One region of the Marinilactibacillus sp. Marseille-P9653 genome, then DNA from elsewhere that is predicted to be linked to it. Evidence: riboswitches for the same ligand, from Rfam matches in the RefSeq annotation. Region 1 holds a riboswitch; each other region holds the start of a gene.

What was found. A riboswitch is a leader RNA that binds a small molecule or an ion and turns the genes downstream of it on or off. The one in region 1 is predicted to bind thiamine pyrophosphate.
Region 2: it holds a riboswitch for thiamine pyrophosphate, as region 1 does, so the genes downstream of both, thiT (energy-coupled thiamine transporter ThiT) here and thiW (energy coupling factor transporter S component ThiW) in region 1, are expected to answer to the same signal.
Region 3: it holds a riboswitch for thiamine pyrophosphate, as region 1 does, so the genes downstream of both, thiD (bifunctional hydroxymethylpyrimidine kinase/phosphomethylpyrimidine kinase) here and thiW (energy coupling factor transporter S component ThiW) in region 1, are expected to answer to the same signal.

The regions. Positions count from the first base shown of each region.
Region 1 is NZ_CAKAKH010000002.1:239,630-244,667, reverse strand. Features, by position in the region: gene LG377_RS11650 (SIR2 family protein) at 1-1,115, shown strand, start outside; gene LG377_RS11645 (ATP-binding protein) at 1,132-2,745, shown strand; gene LG377_RS11640 (hypothetical protein) at 2,786-3,466, opposite strand; TPP riboswitch at 3,746-3,835, shown strand; gene thiW (energy coupling factor transporter S component ThiW) at 3,964-4,452, shown strand; gene LG377_RS11630 (hydroxyethylthiazole kinase) at 4,436-5,038, shown strand, end outside.
Region 2 is NZ_CAKAKH010000001.1:1,745,089-1,750,126, forward strand. Features, by position in the region: gene cls (cardiolipin synthase) at 1-917, opposite strand, end outside; gene thiT (energy-coupled thiamine transporter ThiT) at 1,158-1,727, opposite strand; TPP riboswitch at 1,816-1,922, opposite strand; gene LG377_RS08550 (ribonuclease J) at 1,939-3,618, opposite strand; gene LG377_RS08555 (biotin--[acetyl-CoA-carboxylase] ligase) at 3,839-4,825, shown strand; gene pnp (polyribonucleotide nucleotidyltransferase) at 4,908-5,038, opposite strand, start outside.
Region 3 is NZ_CAKAKH010000001.1:453,769-458,806, forward strand. Features, by position in the region: gene LG377_RS02225 (amidohydrolase family protein) at 1-187, shown strand, start outside; gene LG377_RS02230 (nuclease-related domain-containing protein) at 606-1,520, shown strand; TPP riboswitch at 1,781-1,932, shown strand; gene thiD (bifunctional hydroxymethylpyrimidine kinase/phosphomethylpyrimidine kinase) at 2,153-2,959, shown strand; gene LG377_RS02240 (type 1 glutamine amidotransferase domain-containing protein) at 3,355-3,870, opposite strand; gene mgsA (methylglyoxal synthase) at 4,052-4,474, shown strand; gene LG377_RS02250 (hypothetical protein) at 4,517-4,729, shown strand; gene LG377_RS02255 (IS30 family transposase) at 4,817-5,038, opposite strand, start outside.

The DNA of each region.
Region 1 (5,038 bases):
TAGTTGACCCCGAAACTAACGAAAATATCTCACAGATTGAATTTAATGAAAAAATAAAATTAGAAGTAAGTAAATTTATGAATGAACCTTTTGAAAATGTAGTAGTACTAGCTGGAGCAGGGGCATCTGTTGTTAGCAATGATACAGGAATTGACTCTGATTTCGGGAAAACTGTAGCAATGATTGCAGAAGATATTGCTGGAAAACTAAATGTGGAAGATGATCTTTTTTCGCTACAAGAATTAGCTTTTATGAGTAACTACAAGGAAGCTGTTTTTTGTGAAGAATGTGGGCAATTCAATAACAAGTTTGACTTAGAAGAATTTCTGTCTAATTTGTTGACGTTTGAGCAATTTGTTGATAAAAAAGATGAAGATAAATTAATTAGCTCCAAAAACAAGATTTTTGACTGCATAATTGAAAACACTAACTATGGATATGATAATGAAAAGATGAGACATGCTGCATTGCTAAAAGTCCTATCTAAAAGGGTAAAAGATTCTAATAAACTTACAGTTGTTACTACCAATTATGATACGCTGTTTGAAGAGGCATCTGAGTATTTGGGATTTACAGTAATTGACGGGTTCACTTTTTCATATAACCCTTACTTCGATAGTGACATATTTGAGTGGAATTTGGTGAAAAGTATACCACATAAGAAAACAAACGAGTTAGAATATAAAAAAAATATTATAAATTTGTTAAAAATTCATGGGTCTCTTACTTGGGAATACTCCGAATATGAAACAAGAATAAATAGAAAAGATAAGTTAGAGGTTAAAACTCCTATAATGATATTTCCTAGTTCTAATAAATACATGCAAAGTTACGAAAATCCATATTTTGAATTGTTCTCCAAATTTCAAGAATTACTTAGAAGACCTAATACTTTACTTGTAACTACAGGGTTCAGCTTTGCTGATAATCATATTGCTAAAATGGTTATCCAAGCACTCAAGCATAACACAGGCTTAACAGTTTTGGTTAGTGACTACGATATTCAACAAAATCACCAGAATTGGAAGGATCTAGATGGATTAAGAAGAGAGCATTTTCGTATTGCATTTTTAAAGGCGAGTTTGAACGATAAATTGGATGAATATCTGAAGTAGAAAGGAGGGTAAATCAATGATAATTGATAACTTTTACACAGAGTTTGATAAAAGTCACTTTTATATGGGAATGGTATCTCAAGTTTATAGGGATAGTAGTATTATTCAAGTTGAAAATTTATCTTGGCTAGAGTATAGAAAGACTAAACTAGAAACCTTAGTTCCAAATACAATCAATTTTCTTGTACTAGTAGATTCACCGCAAGGTTTATTCATAGGTGAAATCTATCAATCAAGAGTTTCGAATTCTGACAGTGTACATAATTCAATGAACAATGGGATAAATGAAAAAGTTTATCCAGAGATAGGGATTGATGTAGTTGGACTCATGGAACAAGGAGAAGACAGATTTAAATTGCCAGGATTTAAAACAGTAGGGATAACTGACAAAGTTTATATTGCAAATAAAAAGACAATTAAACAATATTTAAACTCTTTAGAGCTTCAAAAAGAGTTAAATGAAAAAGTATTATCATCTTTTGCAACTTTCTCTAACTTAGAAAATCATGAAGTTAATTTATACCCGAGTACACTATTTGATAGACATTTGCTGACAGTTGGAACTACAAATAGTGGGAAATCAACTTCTGCCTTATCCATTATAGATAAATTATTATTAGATCAAAAAAAAGTAATGATTGTAGATCCTACGGGAGAGTATAGCGAGTCCTTCAATGACCATGAGGTTATTAAATTGAAATTGGGAACAGATACTGCAATTTCAGTAGGTGACTTATCTATGCAACAGTGGTGTTTATTATTTGAGACGAATGATGCTACGCAACCGGCAGTATTGTCAGATGCTATAAGAAGCTTAAGGTATCAGAAAAAAAATATGTCATCCGGTATTTACGAAAAAGTCAATAAATCTGTCTCAGATGTTGCTTCGGATATGGCTAGTTTACTGCCAGCAGATAAAGATTTTATAATAGACGATTTACCTCAGCAAATAGCGTCGGAAACCAACCAAGTGAGTAACAAAGAAGTATACGTTAAAAATATTTTTCAATTTAATTCTCAACAATGGCTTGTTCAAAAAGTTCAAAATAAACTAGAAAATACTAGTTTTAGAAATTTTTTTAATAACGAAGAAGATCTGAATGAATTAATGGACAAATTAGATCAATTCATTACAACCCCTAATCAAAGTATATACATTGATACTTCCCAGATTGGAACGAATGATGGCATTGGAGGTATGATTATAGATCTGGCAAGTAACTATATAATCAATAAAGATAGGAAAGTAATTGAGCCATTTGTAATGTTTATTGATGAAGTTCATAGATATACAAAGATACTGGGGAGAGAAAGTGACTACTATACAGGGTTAACAACAATTGCAAGAGAAGGTCGTAAAAAAGGAATTTTCCTCTTCCTAACTACACAAAATCCTCAAGATGTTTCAGCTATTCTTTTGGGTCAAGTTGGGACATTTTTGGTACACAGATTGACTCATATGGAAGAATTAAGATCTCTTCAAAATCATTTAAGTACAAATAATTTGAAGCAAGTAAAAAATCTAAACAAGGGAGAAGCAATATTGACAAGTATAAATTTATTGCAAGATATACATCTTAAAATCAAAAAAAGTAAGAGGTTACATTCAAATAGTACTCCTAGTCTGTAAGTCTGAAGAGAATTCTTTAGTAGTTTAACAACTTATTATATTAGGATAAATTGGATTCAATTATCTGTTTTTTTAAATTCTCTTTCAATGAGTCATAGTTTTCCCAAATGACGAACTGAGTTTGCTTGATATCAAAATGTATATTTTCGAAATGTTTACGACTACATGTGAATATCACAGTTTTTCCTAATGCTTTCGCGTATCCAGCTTCATAATAAACACCATTATTCTGATAAGAAAACTCTGCGACAAGAAATTTACAATCTCGAATCTCTTGTAACATTTTTATACTAATATTATCATTGTGAGGATCTTTATCTAAAAAATAAGGAATGTTGTTAGTGTTTTTTACAGCCTCGTTTATGGAATTGCGAATATCTTCAACATCATTATATAAAGTTTTGTTCATAGGCATCGATATAAATACTTTCTCGCTTGATTGGCTTTCTATTGAAGGCTCTGGTATCTTCGTACCCTTCGTTGTTATTTGACTAATATATGCTAGTTGTTCGTCACTGGCATTATTGTCAATAAAATATTCCAACTTCCGTAGGTTGTTAAGATGCATTTCATTAATAAAATGACTTAGTTCGAAGTCAAGACCGAAGTAAGCCAATAATTTTTCTATTTCTCCTACTGGAGATGGTTTTCCCCATTTGTAGTAGTCAGAATTCGATTGCACTTTTTCTACAAAATTAACGTACACCATTTTTTTATTCATCTTATACACCCTCTCCGAAATTGATGGTAAACAAAGTTGTTAAGCTACTTGATTCTACGTATTGAGTGAAAATTTAAGTATCTATAACCATAAGATAGCAATTCTAACATGTATAAGTCAATAAAATTCGTGGTATCTAAAACGAATTCATTTTTCACTAATAACTAAACAACTTTTAGAAATATAAAAATGGAAAATTTTAAATGTTTAGAGTTAATTTCAAAAAATTAATTCCTTGTAGTCCCATCAAAAAAAGTGTGCTATACTCTAATCAATTGAAAAGAACATTTGGGGTGCTATTTAGCTGAGATTATACCCATTGAACCTGATACAGTTAGGACTGGCGCAGGGAAATGTAGTTGTAGACTGATTTTATGCAATCGTTTTTGGATTGTATGACTTTGTCTGTCTCAGACCGCACTCCTTTTGCTTTTCGCAGAAAGGAGTTTTTTTACGTGGAAAAAAATCGAATCCACAGATTGACCTTACTAGCATTGATGATTGCGTTGGACGTGGTGTTATCACCATTGATGCGAATCGAAGGAATGGCGCCTATGTCTAGCGTTATGAATATTATCGCGGGTGTTTTACTCGGGCCGCTCTATGGAACGCTGATGGCGCTGATTTGCGGCCTGATCCGTATGTTACTTTTAGGCATTCCTCCACTTGCTTTAACGGGTGCCGTGTTTGGGGCTTTCTTAGCGGGACTATTTTATAAATTCGGCCGAAATATGTACTGGTCGATGGCAGGAGAGATTGTCGGAACAGGCATCATTGGTTCACTACTTTCTTATCCCGTGATGGTTTGGTTTACCGGTAGCCAACAGAGTTTGTACTGGTTTATTTACACGCCAAGATTTGTTGGGGCGACTTTGATTGGTTCTGTGATGGCATTCTTAGTACTGGTCAAATTAAAAGAAACGTCTACTTTCAAACGCACTCAGAAATTGTTTATGGGAGGTTCGCTTCATGGCGTTAAATCATGACCTTTCGAATCAGTTTCCATTAAAACAATCTCCATTAGTACAATGTATTACCAATGAAATTACTTGTGAATCGATGGCGAATGCTCTGCTTTACGTAGGCGCTAAACCAATCATGGCAGATGACCCGAGAGAGTTTAAACAGCTTTTCACTCAAACGGATGCTTTGCTTTTAAACCTTGGTCATCTTTCAGAAAAACGTCAGATTAGTCTGCTGGAAGCAAGCCGCTATGCGAATGAAACGAAGAAGCCGACAGTTGTTGATCTAGTTGGTTACGGCGTTAGTGATATCCGTAATCAAGTGAGCCTTGCGCTAGTTGAGAATCATCCAACTATCGTAAAAGGAAACACTTCAGAACTCAGAAACTTCTGCGAACTAACGAGCCACGGACGAGGGGTTGACGGTAACGAACTGGATCAGGGAGAAGAAAGCATGAATGAATTGGCCGATGCCTTGAAAGGGATGAGTCAATACTATCCCTATACGACTTTCTTAGCGACCGGACCAAAAGATATCGTCGTATCGCATGACCGCACTGTGATGCTTTCTAATGGTGTCGAAGAACTCGATCGATTTACAGGAACCGGT
Region 2 (5,038 bases), on a different contig from region 1:
GAAACAATTTGTAGATCAGTAGAGCCTATAAAAGAAGAAACTGGAAAATAATTTTCTTCATAACTGACTGGATGATGTTTAACAGATGCATTCCAGTCCATCAAAAACCTTGTTTGCAAAGGAAGCACACCGTTTCCATTGATTCTAAGATGTGTATCTCTCCAGTATCCCATCTTTTCATAGAGACCTAAATAATCATCTCCGACGTTAAAGCCTCCTGTATACCCTACTTTTCCATCAATTACGACAATTTTTCTGTGATTTCTGTAGTTCAGTCTGAAAAATTTAGAACCGAAGAAAGGTTCAGCTTTTCCTCCAAGAGCTTTTAGGTGTTCAAAAAAATGAGCGCCTACGACTCTAGCTCCAATCGGATCATATAAAACTTTAACTTCAACACCATTTTCAGCTCTTTCTTCCAACGCTTTCAACAATCTTGTACCAATGCCATCTGCTTTAAATATATAATAAGTCACATGAATATGATGTTCCGCTTTACCGATGTCTTCTATTAATTTATCGAATTTTTCTTTACCATCTGTAATAATATCTACTTTATTACCTTTAGTTAAAATAGCTTCGTTACTCTCTAGAAAAAGAGAAACCAGTTCCAAGGTAGAATCCAAGTACTTCGATTCTGGGATATCTAGATTTTCAGACTCAATTAATTGCTTTTGTGCTTCAACCAATTGAGTCATACCAATTCTCTTCTGTGACCGAATGTCGAATATATTTTCTTGAGAGATTTTCCGTCCAAGAAATAGGTAAATAACAAATCCAATGCCCGGTAACATCGTAATAACGAGTAACCAAGCCCATATTGCTGCAATATCTCTTTCTCTTTCTCTGAAAACTGTTATAAATGCTAAAATTGAATTGACAATGATAAATAACCAGAATAACGTTCTAATAATCTCCATTTTATACCCCTTATAGTCTTTTTGTTGACTCCTCTACGAACACCTGATACTAAGCCTTCTAGAGTTTTTCTTAATCAGTTTACACTATTACACCTTTACCCGTCTACATATATTATCCCCAGGGGGTCCTTAAAACGAAGTATACATTAAAAGCATACGATATTCTGTAACAACTGGTGCGGAAAATAACAAAGCAGCCTCTAATAGTAGAGACTGCTTGATGGGATTTATTTTCAAGGATTAATTTTTTGATTTAGGCACAAACATAGATGAAGCTCTATCGAATAATAACACCAATACAATAATTGTGACCGCTATGGTTGCGAGCATACTCGCTCCGTTGAATAGTAGCGAAAACGTTACAGGATCAAGCCCCCACACTGCATAGTCTCCAAAAAAGAATACACCAGCTACAAAATGCCAGAACCAGCGGGCAGCTGATCCTATGAATGTCGTAATGATCAAATATTTTTTAGCGGTACTTAGTGAATTTTCTTTTATATTTTTGACGATGGTTTGGCTAAAGTAACCGGAAAACCCAACACAAGTGAAAGCAAATCCATATTCAATAATAAATTGATAGATATTCAATATATAAGCTGTTCCAGCTACTACATGCAAGATTCCCCACAAAAACCCAGCAAATAAACCAGGTAACACGCCTCTTCTGATTGCAAAAAAGGTCAACGGAATCGTACCTAAAGAAACACTAAAAGAGGCTCCAATCCCTACTGGTATTAAAGACAAAATCATAGCTATGGCCGCAAACAATGTCCCTTCAATATAAACTCTTAACTTTTCGTTCTGCATACAAAAACTCCTCCTATAGATACTATGTATACTAGAGGAGGAGTAAATTCTTATCATCATAGCAAAAAAGCAAAAAGATACTTTTAGACACTGATTCTAGGTACTCTCCCTACGCACGTACGAACGTACAGGTTCAAAGGGTCTGGACTAATAGTCCACTCTCAGCCAATTTAATTGGCTCCCCTAGTACAAATAGTTAATTTATCGCGATCTACTTGAATCGACGATTTTGATTCACTTCCATTATAACAGGTAAAATGATTGGACGTCTACGTGTTTTTTTAAATAAATGATTTCCGAGTTCTTCTCTAATATCTTGCTTGATAGATCCCCAGTCGAAATCATTATGTTCAAGATTTTTGCGAACTACATCAGTAACGATTTCGTTAGATTCATTAATCAAATCCTGATTTTCTTTAACAAAGACAAATCCTCTTGTTACAATGTGCGGACCAGATACAACTTTACGTTTTTTCCGGTCAATCGTTACAACGGCTACAAAAATACCATCTTCAGATAATAGTCGTCTATCTCTTAAAACAATATTTCCAATGTCTCCAATACCAATTCCATCAATTAGCGTATTTTCAGCTGGAACTTGACCAGTCTGATTCATTTTGCCATTTTGATAGTTCAAAACATCTCCATTACTTAAAATAAAGATATCTGCGTTATCCATACCTGTTTCATTTGCTAAATCAGCGTGAGCTGCAAGCATACGATACTCTCCTTGAATTGGTATGAAATATTTCGGTTGAAGTAAATTGATCATCAATTGTAGATCGTTAGGCGTAGCATGACCAGAAGCTTTCATATTATCAGAAATATGCTTAACGGTAGCACCTGCTCTATAAATCAAGTTTTCTGTTTCAGCAACAGTTACTTCCATTGCAATAGATGGACTTGTAACAATAAATATAAGATCATTCTCTTTAATATTCACTTGTCCATGATTGCCTGTTGCCATACGGCTAAGTGTTTTAATCGGTTCACCAGAAGCGCCTGTTTCAAGTACGATAATTTGGTTATCATCAAACTGATCAATTTTATCGACTGAAACGATTAAATTCTCATCAGGGAGTGTCAGTTTGTCTAATTCTATCGCTGTTGCTAGAATTGCTTCAAGATTACGTCCTGTAATGAAAACTTTTCTTCCAGATGCATGTGCAGCATTCAGTACTTGTTGAATACGTAAAATATTACTTGCTACTGCGGCAACAATAATTCTACTATTCGAGTCTTGGAAAATATCCAACACTTCTTCTTGAACTTTTTTCTCAGAAACATTTTCTATCGTACTTTCTGCTTCGTTTGAATCACTTAATAACGCAAGTACACCTTCTTTACCAATCTCAGAAATCTGAGAAAAGTCCGTACGGTATCCCTCACTTGCACTTTGATCAAACTTAAAGTTTCCAGTGTAGACAATGTTGCCATCATCAGTCTTAACAGAAATTCCCATAGAGTCAGGTATAGTGTGCGTTGTTCTGAAAAATTTCACTAGGTTTCCATGGAAATCAATTTCTGTGTGTTCATCGATTACATGATAATCATCAAAATTGGCGCCAAGACTAGATTCATTAACAAATAATTTTGCTAATGCAATGGTTAGTTCTGATCCAAATACAGGTACATTGAAAGATTCAAGGAAATATGGCAATGCGCCTATAGCATCCTCATGTCCGTGTGATAAAAATACACCAGCAATACGGTCTTTGTTTTCTAATAAATAGCTGAAGTCAGGAATAACTGCGTCAATACCATACAAATCTTCTTCTGGATACATTAATCCACAATCCAAGACAAAAATGTCCTCTCCTGATTCAATGACATATAAATTTTTTCCGTTTTCTCTTACTCCTCCAAAAGGAATAATCTTAATATTACTCAATTTTTTCACCTCTAAAAGTTGATTTAACGTATAGTTCAACTTAGTTATTATAGTTTATTTCACCTATTTTTCTTACGTCCGTTCACTCTACACTGATTTTAGTATAGCATAGAAATTCCTTATTTCCTACTAATCTTCAACTTGGAAACGTGTCGACTTTCTCTTTTAGTATCTGTATACTTTACTACTATAAAACTTGAAGGAAATGGAGATCAAAATCATGGTTCCTCAAACTTTAAAAGCTCATCATCTGGATTACTTAAATAGTGAGCCCACTCATTCTGCTTCAATAGTAGAAGTTAGTACGGCTTGTGCGTGTTCTGAAGAAATGACAAAGAATGTATTAAAAGAAATATCAGAAGACGGAATGCCTATCCACTTTGACGCTCAAACGGTCATACTCTTGAATCCTATTTTATCTGAAGCGTCTATCATAAACCAGCTGAAAACTGAAAGAATTGGTCATCATATAAAACTTCTTCAGTCAATTGACTCTACAAATGATTATGTCAAAAAGCATCTGAGCTCATTAAATCATGGTTCCTTAGTTCTTGCGCATGAACAGACAGTGGGAAAAGGACGGTTAGGAAGAGAGTGGTCTTCACCTGCTGGAAAAACCATATCCATGAGTCTACTACTTAAACCATCAAATCAGAAACTCCGTTACTCTATTTTGACACAAATGGCCGCTGCTGCGCTTGTCCGATCTTTGGAAACTCATAGTCACGCTGAAATCAAATGGCCCAATGATGTCTTGGTCAATAAAAAGAAAATTTCAGGTATTTTAACTGAAGCAGAATATTCAGGAAGTCAACTTGAAGGCATCATCATTGGTATAGGTGTCAATACCAATCTGGATAAAGATGATATTCCTCTATCCTTAAAAGAAAAAGCCAGTTCTCTCAAAATAGAAGTCGACACAGTTGATCCAAACAAGCTTATTTCTAGATTTTTAGAGTTTTTTGAAACCTATTATGAATCTTGGCTCTCTGATCAGGACACGAAGCCTTTTTTAGATGTTTGCAGAAAACACTCCGCTTTGATCGGTCATCGCTATTGGATTGAAGACACAGTTAGTAGAAGAAAAGCTTCTATCGACTCTTTAGATGATGACGGGGCTCTAGTCGTAACTTATTTAGATACTTCTGAGACAATGCCACTCGTTTCTACTCATTATTCTATTCGAGGGGACAATGGATACATCTGAATCCAGAATACAATAAAGCACCCTTTTATCCATCAACTGATTTCAGTGAGATTTTAAAAGGGTGCTTTTTTATTGGCTTAAATTATTCTTTTTCAGCTTCTGGTTCTTTCGCTTCAAGAACAGCTTTTCTGGAAAGATTCACTCTGCCCATTTTATCAACTTCTGTTACTTTAACTTCAAGAACATCCCCAACTGAAATCACATCTTCAACAT
Region 3 (5,038 bases), on a different contig from region 1:
GACCACTAAGACAGCCGCAGAATGCCTCGGCTGGGAAAACGAACTCGGCACCCTTGAAAAAGGTAAACTGGCAGATCTAGTCGTCATCAAAGGGAATCCCCTAGACGATATTGCCAGCCTATCTAACGCAGAAATAATCCAACTCGTCATCAAAGACGGCAAAATCGTCAAAAACCAAATAGCCTAAAAAAGGAAAACAGCCGCTCGCGGCTGTTTTTTCATTTTGAAGTGATGATTTTTAGACAAGTTGCTGTATTACATGAACTCAAAAGGATTATAGAAACAGTTACAACAATATAGCATATATTTTTTTAACTGGAGGCAAAGAAAGAACTGAGTCTTAGGAATAAGCGGGATATTGTTGCGTCTGGTAGAAAAGATAAACTTGAGTTAAAGCAATAAGCACTATATTACTGAGACTCAGAAAAATAACAAATCGAGCTGCAAGAATAAGCTCTCTATTCATTAATCTCGAAAGGAAAAAGACGTTGAGTCCATAGAATAAGAAAAAATTCGATCGTTTTTCAGGCATCATCACCAAAAATTTAAATGAAAAATGATATTTTTCCGAAAAGATCAGTTTTATTATTGAGGTGGTAAATATCATGATTATAGCAAAACCAAGAACACAGCCTAAATTGCTAAAAGCACTCACTTTTCTTGATCGACGAACGTCGCTCGCACCTTCTGATAAAGAAATGTTAAGTAATTTGAGCAAAGGATATGAAGGGGAGACGATATTCGATCAAAAAATTACTCAATATATCAATAAGGAAGTGATTGTTTTGAATGATTTGCTACTACATAATAGAGGCAATTCATTTCAAATCGACGCGATGGCAATTACGAGAGAGATGATTTACGTATATGAAATTAAAAATTATCAAGGAGATTACATAAATCAACCAGATGGCTTTACTACAATAAATGGGATAGAGCTAAGCGATCCTAAAGTTCAAGTGAATAAAATGAAGAATAGTCTTTCAGCACTATTTCAGAAATGGAAAGTAGAAAAAGCAATAGAAGCTAAAGTTGTATTTATTCATCCAGAGTTTACTCTATATCACGCAGAGGTAAACAACCCATATATCTTACCTACGCAAGTCAAAAAGAACCTCAAAAAGATGAACAATCAAAGCGAATTTCTATTGCAAGAAGATCATCGTTTAGCGAAAAGATTGGTAGAAGCACATCAAGAAGCAGTACCTTATCAAAAACAACTACCAGAGTATGAGTGGAAGCAACTTGAAAAAGGTGTTCGATGTGAGACGTGCGGGGCATCTAATCTCAAAATTAGTCAAAGAACTAGTTACTGCAAAAATTGTCATGAAAAAAAAACGATAACACAATTGATCCTTTGTAGTATAGAAGAATATCGCTTTTTGTTTCCAAAAAATAAACTAACAACCAAAATCATTTACGAATGGTGTGGGCGAGAAGTGAAAAGGGAAAGGATTCGAAATATACTCAAGACCCATTTTACTGCGGGTAGAAAAACAAATGGTCAGTATTATTTTTAATAAGGTACGATTCTACAACAAAAAAAACCACCCGCAGTTGCAAGTGGTTAAAAAGGAGACGGACAATTACTTGGAGGAGTAACCGCCCTGAAAAATAAGTTGGTTGTTGTGGGTATGAACATAGTATAGAAAATAAATTTGAAGAAGGTATGATGAACCGATGAAAAAAAGCGTAAAAAATAGAAAGGATTGCGACAAATAATCGACGCTCATGCATATGGTATTTCCGGCATAGAACTGATATAATGAAACCGTTAAATTAAAAGAACTAGGGGAGCATAGAGCTTTCAGTAAAGATCGAGGATTTCCAAAAAACCTCCAACCAAACTGATTGCGAAAGCTGAGAAAGGTAAGACCTGACCCTTAACCTGAACTAGGTAATGCTAGCGGAGGGAAGTGATCATGATGAATAGCAGATTAAGTTATCTGTATTCCTATTTAGTGTGAACCGACTCTCTTCTATCAATTTTGGAAGAGTTTTTTTGTGCCTTAAAATGTCTAGAGAGTAGGATGAATAAAATGATAAAACAGAACAATTTTCAAACAATAGCGCAACAAATAATGAAAAAAAACACCTTTTTATCGGTCATAACAATTGAAAAAGTCTTCGGTGCCCAAGGAGAGGTGAGAAAATGACGACCAAACAAGTATTGACGATTGCAGGCAGTGACAGTGGTGGTGGAGCAGGGATTCAAGCAGACTTGAAAACCTTTCAGGAAAGAAACGTATTTGGGGTATCCGTATTAACGGCGGTCACGGCTCAGAATACGCTTGGGGTTCACGGAGTACACCCTGTGCCGCTTAAAATGGTCGAAGCACAATTGGATGCGATTTTCAGTGACTTCAACTTGTCAGCGATTAAAACAGGTATGCTTGTTAATGGGGAGTATATGAAGCTCATTGCAAACAAACTTTTAGACAATAAAGTAGCCCCACTGATTATTGATCCGGTAATGGTTGCAAAAGGTGGCCATCCTTTGATGGCATCCACTGCGATCGAAGTCATGAAAAATCGACTGGTTCCTCTTGCAGATGTCATCACACCCAATATCCCAGAAGCCAAAGCGTTGACAGGGATTGAGATTATAAATAAAAAAGACATGCTCAAAGCCGCCTATCAGTTAAAAGAAGCTGGGAGTAAAGTTGTCATCATTAAAGGTGGTCATGCTTTAGATGATCCGCAGGCCTCTGACTTGATTTTGCTTGAAAATGGAGAAGAAGTCTGGCTATCTACACCTAGAATCGATACGAAAAACACCCATGGTACAGGGTGTACGTATTCAGCTTGTATTGCGGCTGAAATCGCAAAAGGCTATCCAGTTATAGAAGCTATCAAGACAGCTAAAGCTTACATCCAGGCTGCAATATCTGATCCACTGGAACAGGTTGGTCACGGTCATGGACCGACAAATCACTGGGCTTACCGAAAACGCAGCTAACAAAGCTTCCAGAAGCCAATATAAAAGTAGACAAAAAAATCCCATTAGGAAAAAGCGAAAGTTCGCTGAATCCTAATGGGATTTTTTTAAGGGAGGAAAGCATTCCAACCTCAATTAAAATTGAGACATATCTAGTCTCTTATGTTTCTATATTCAGCAGTGTATACAATTCAATCAGGGGAGAAAGAAAGTTCAGCTTCATATAGAATAAGTTTCTTTTCAAAAGAACAAGATAAAGTGGGGGGCCACTTCAAAACGTTCAATATTAGGGGGAGAAAAGAAAAGTGTTTTATAATTTGACACTATAGATAGTTTAACAATATTTTTTTTACTTATCCTTAAAATCAGTTAAGGTTTTAGCTGTAAAAAATAATAATTTCCTCAGCTAACCGTAATTATTGTAATGCATTCACCATAGCTTTGTTAAAAGCAGGTAAATCTTCAGGCGTACGGCTTGAAATTAAACCGGAATCGTCAATAACGACTTCTTCGTCATGGAAGTTTGCGCCAGCATTTTTAAGATCGATTGCTACTTGAGAGACTGAAGTAATATCTTTTCCTTTTACAACTTCAGCATTGATTAATAGTTGTGGACCATGGCAAATTGAGAAAATTGGTTTTTTATTTTCAGAAAATGCACGTGTGAAATTCAAGAATCGCTCGTCTTTACGTAATTGGTCGGGTGAAAATCCACCAGGTATGAGTAAAGCGTCGAAATCTTCTGGTGAAACATCGTCAATACTTTTGTCAATCGTGACAGAAGCTTTCCCTTTTTTACCTTCAACAGTTTCGCCTGCTTCAAAGCCAATTGTTACGATTTCGTGGCCTGCTTTTTCCAATTCTTCTTTTGGTGAAGTGAATTCTACATCTTCAAATAACTTCGTTATAACTGTTGCTACTTTTTTACCCATGTCTAAATTCCTCCTATTAGTTTATCTATACCTAGTGTATCGCGCATGTAGAAAGGGTGCAAATCTAATGCTTATACTAAATGCTGTTTCTCATAGTATTATCTAGCAGATAAGATATGTTATGATGAATGAAGATAAAAAGTATGACGATTCTGAAACCAACAGGATGGAGTGAACAGAAATGAATATTGCGCTAATTGCTCACGATAAAAAGAAAGAAGACATCATTAAACTGGCTACTGCCTACAAGGCGATATTAGAAAAACATACTTTATTTGCGACAGGAACAACTGGTACACGAATTATAGAAGAAACAGGGTTAGATGTTCATCGGTTTAAATCAGGTCCGTTAGGTGGGGACCAACAAATTGGTGCATACATATCAGACAATAAAATGGATCTTGTGATCTTCATAAGAGACCCACTAACCGCGCAAGCACACGAACCGGATATTTCTGCATTACTGAGGTTAAGTGACGTTTACGAAATTCCACTAGCAACTAACGTAGGTTCAGCAGAAATTTTACTAAGAGGGTTGGATGCTGACTTTTATCAGTGGAGAGATTTTTTCAGAGGTAAAGGCAGAGAAGACTTGCCGATCTAGTAGGAATAGTCTGAGAAGACCGCATGAAAGAAAGGGTATAAAATGGGTTTACTAATTATAATAGGTCTTGCATTAATCGTGTACGGAGGCATTTCTCTGAAATATCCAAAGCAACTTAAGAGAAACCAGCAGACAGCCAATAAGAAACAAGAGAAATACTGGTTATGGTACAACAGTATCTATGTAATCGGAAGTGTTGTATCTTTGATTGTTGGAGTGCTACTGGTACTCGCGGGAATCGTTTTTTACAGATAAATGACTCAATTAAATAATAGAGAGAACATAAAAAAGCGAGTTATTATATTCAACTATAATAACTCGACTTTTTAATTTTTCCATTTGTCAAATTAAGTTAGACAGTTCTTGTCCATCAATGTGTCTCAAAAATACTTCTAATGGTGTATGGTAGTTCAAAGATTTTCTTGGAATATGGTTCCTATTTGAAGCGATATTTGAAACAAATGATTGATCTACTTGATTGAAGTCCATTTCTTTAGGGAGACCATCTTTTCGGAGTAGACCGTTAGAATGTTCATTTAAAGCTCGTTGGGAGGGTGTCCCTGG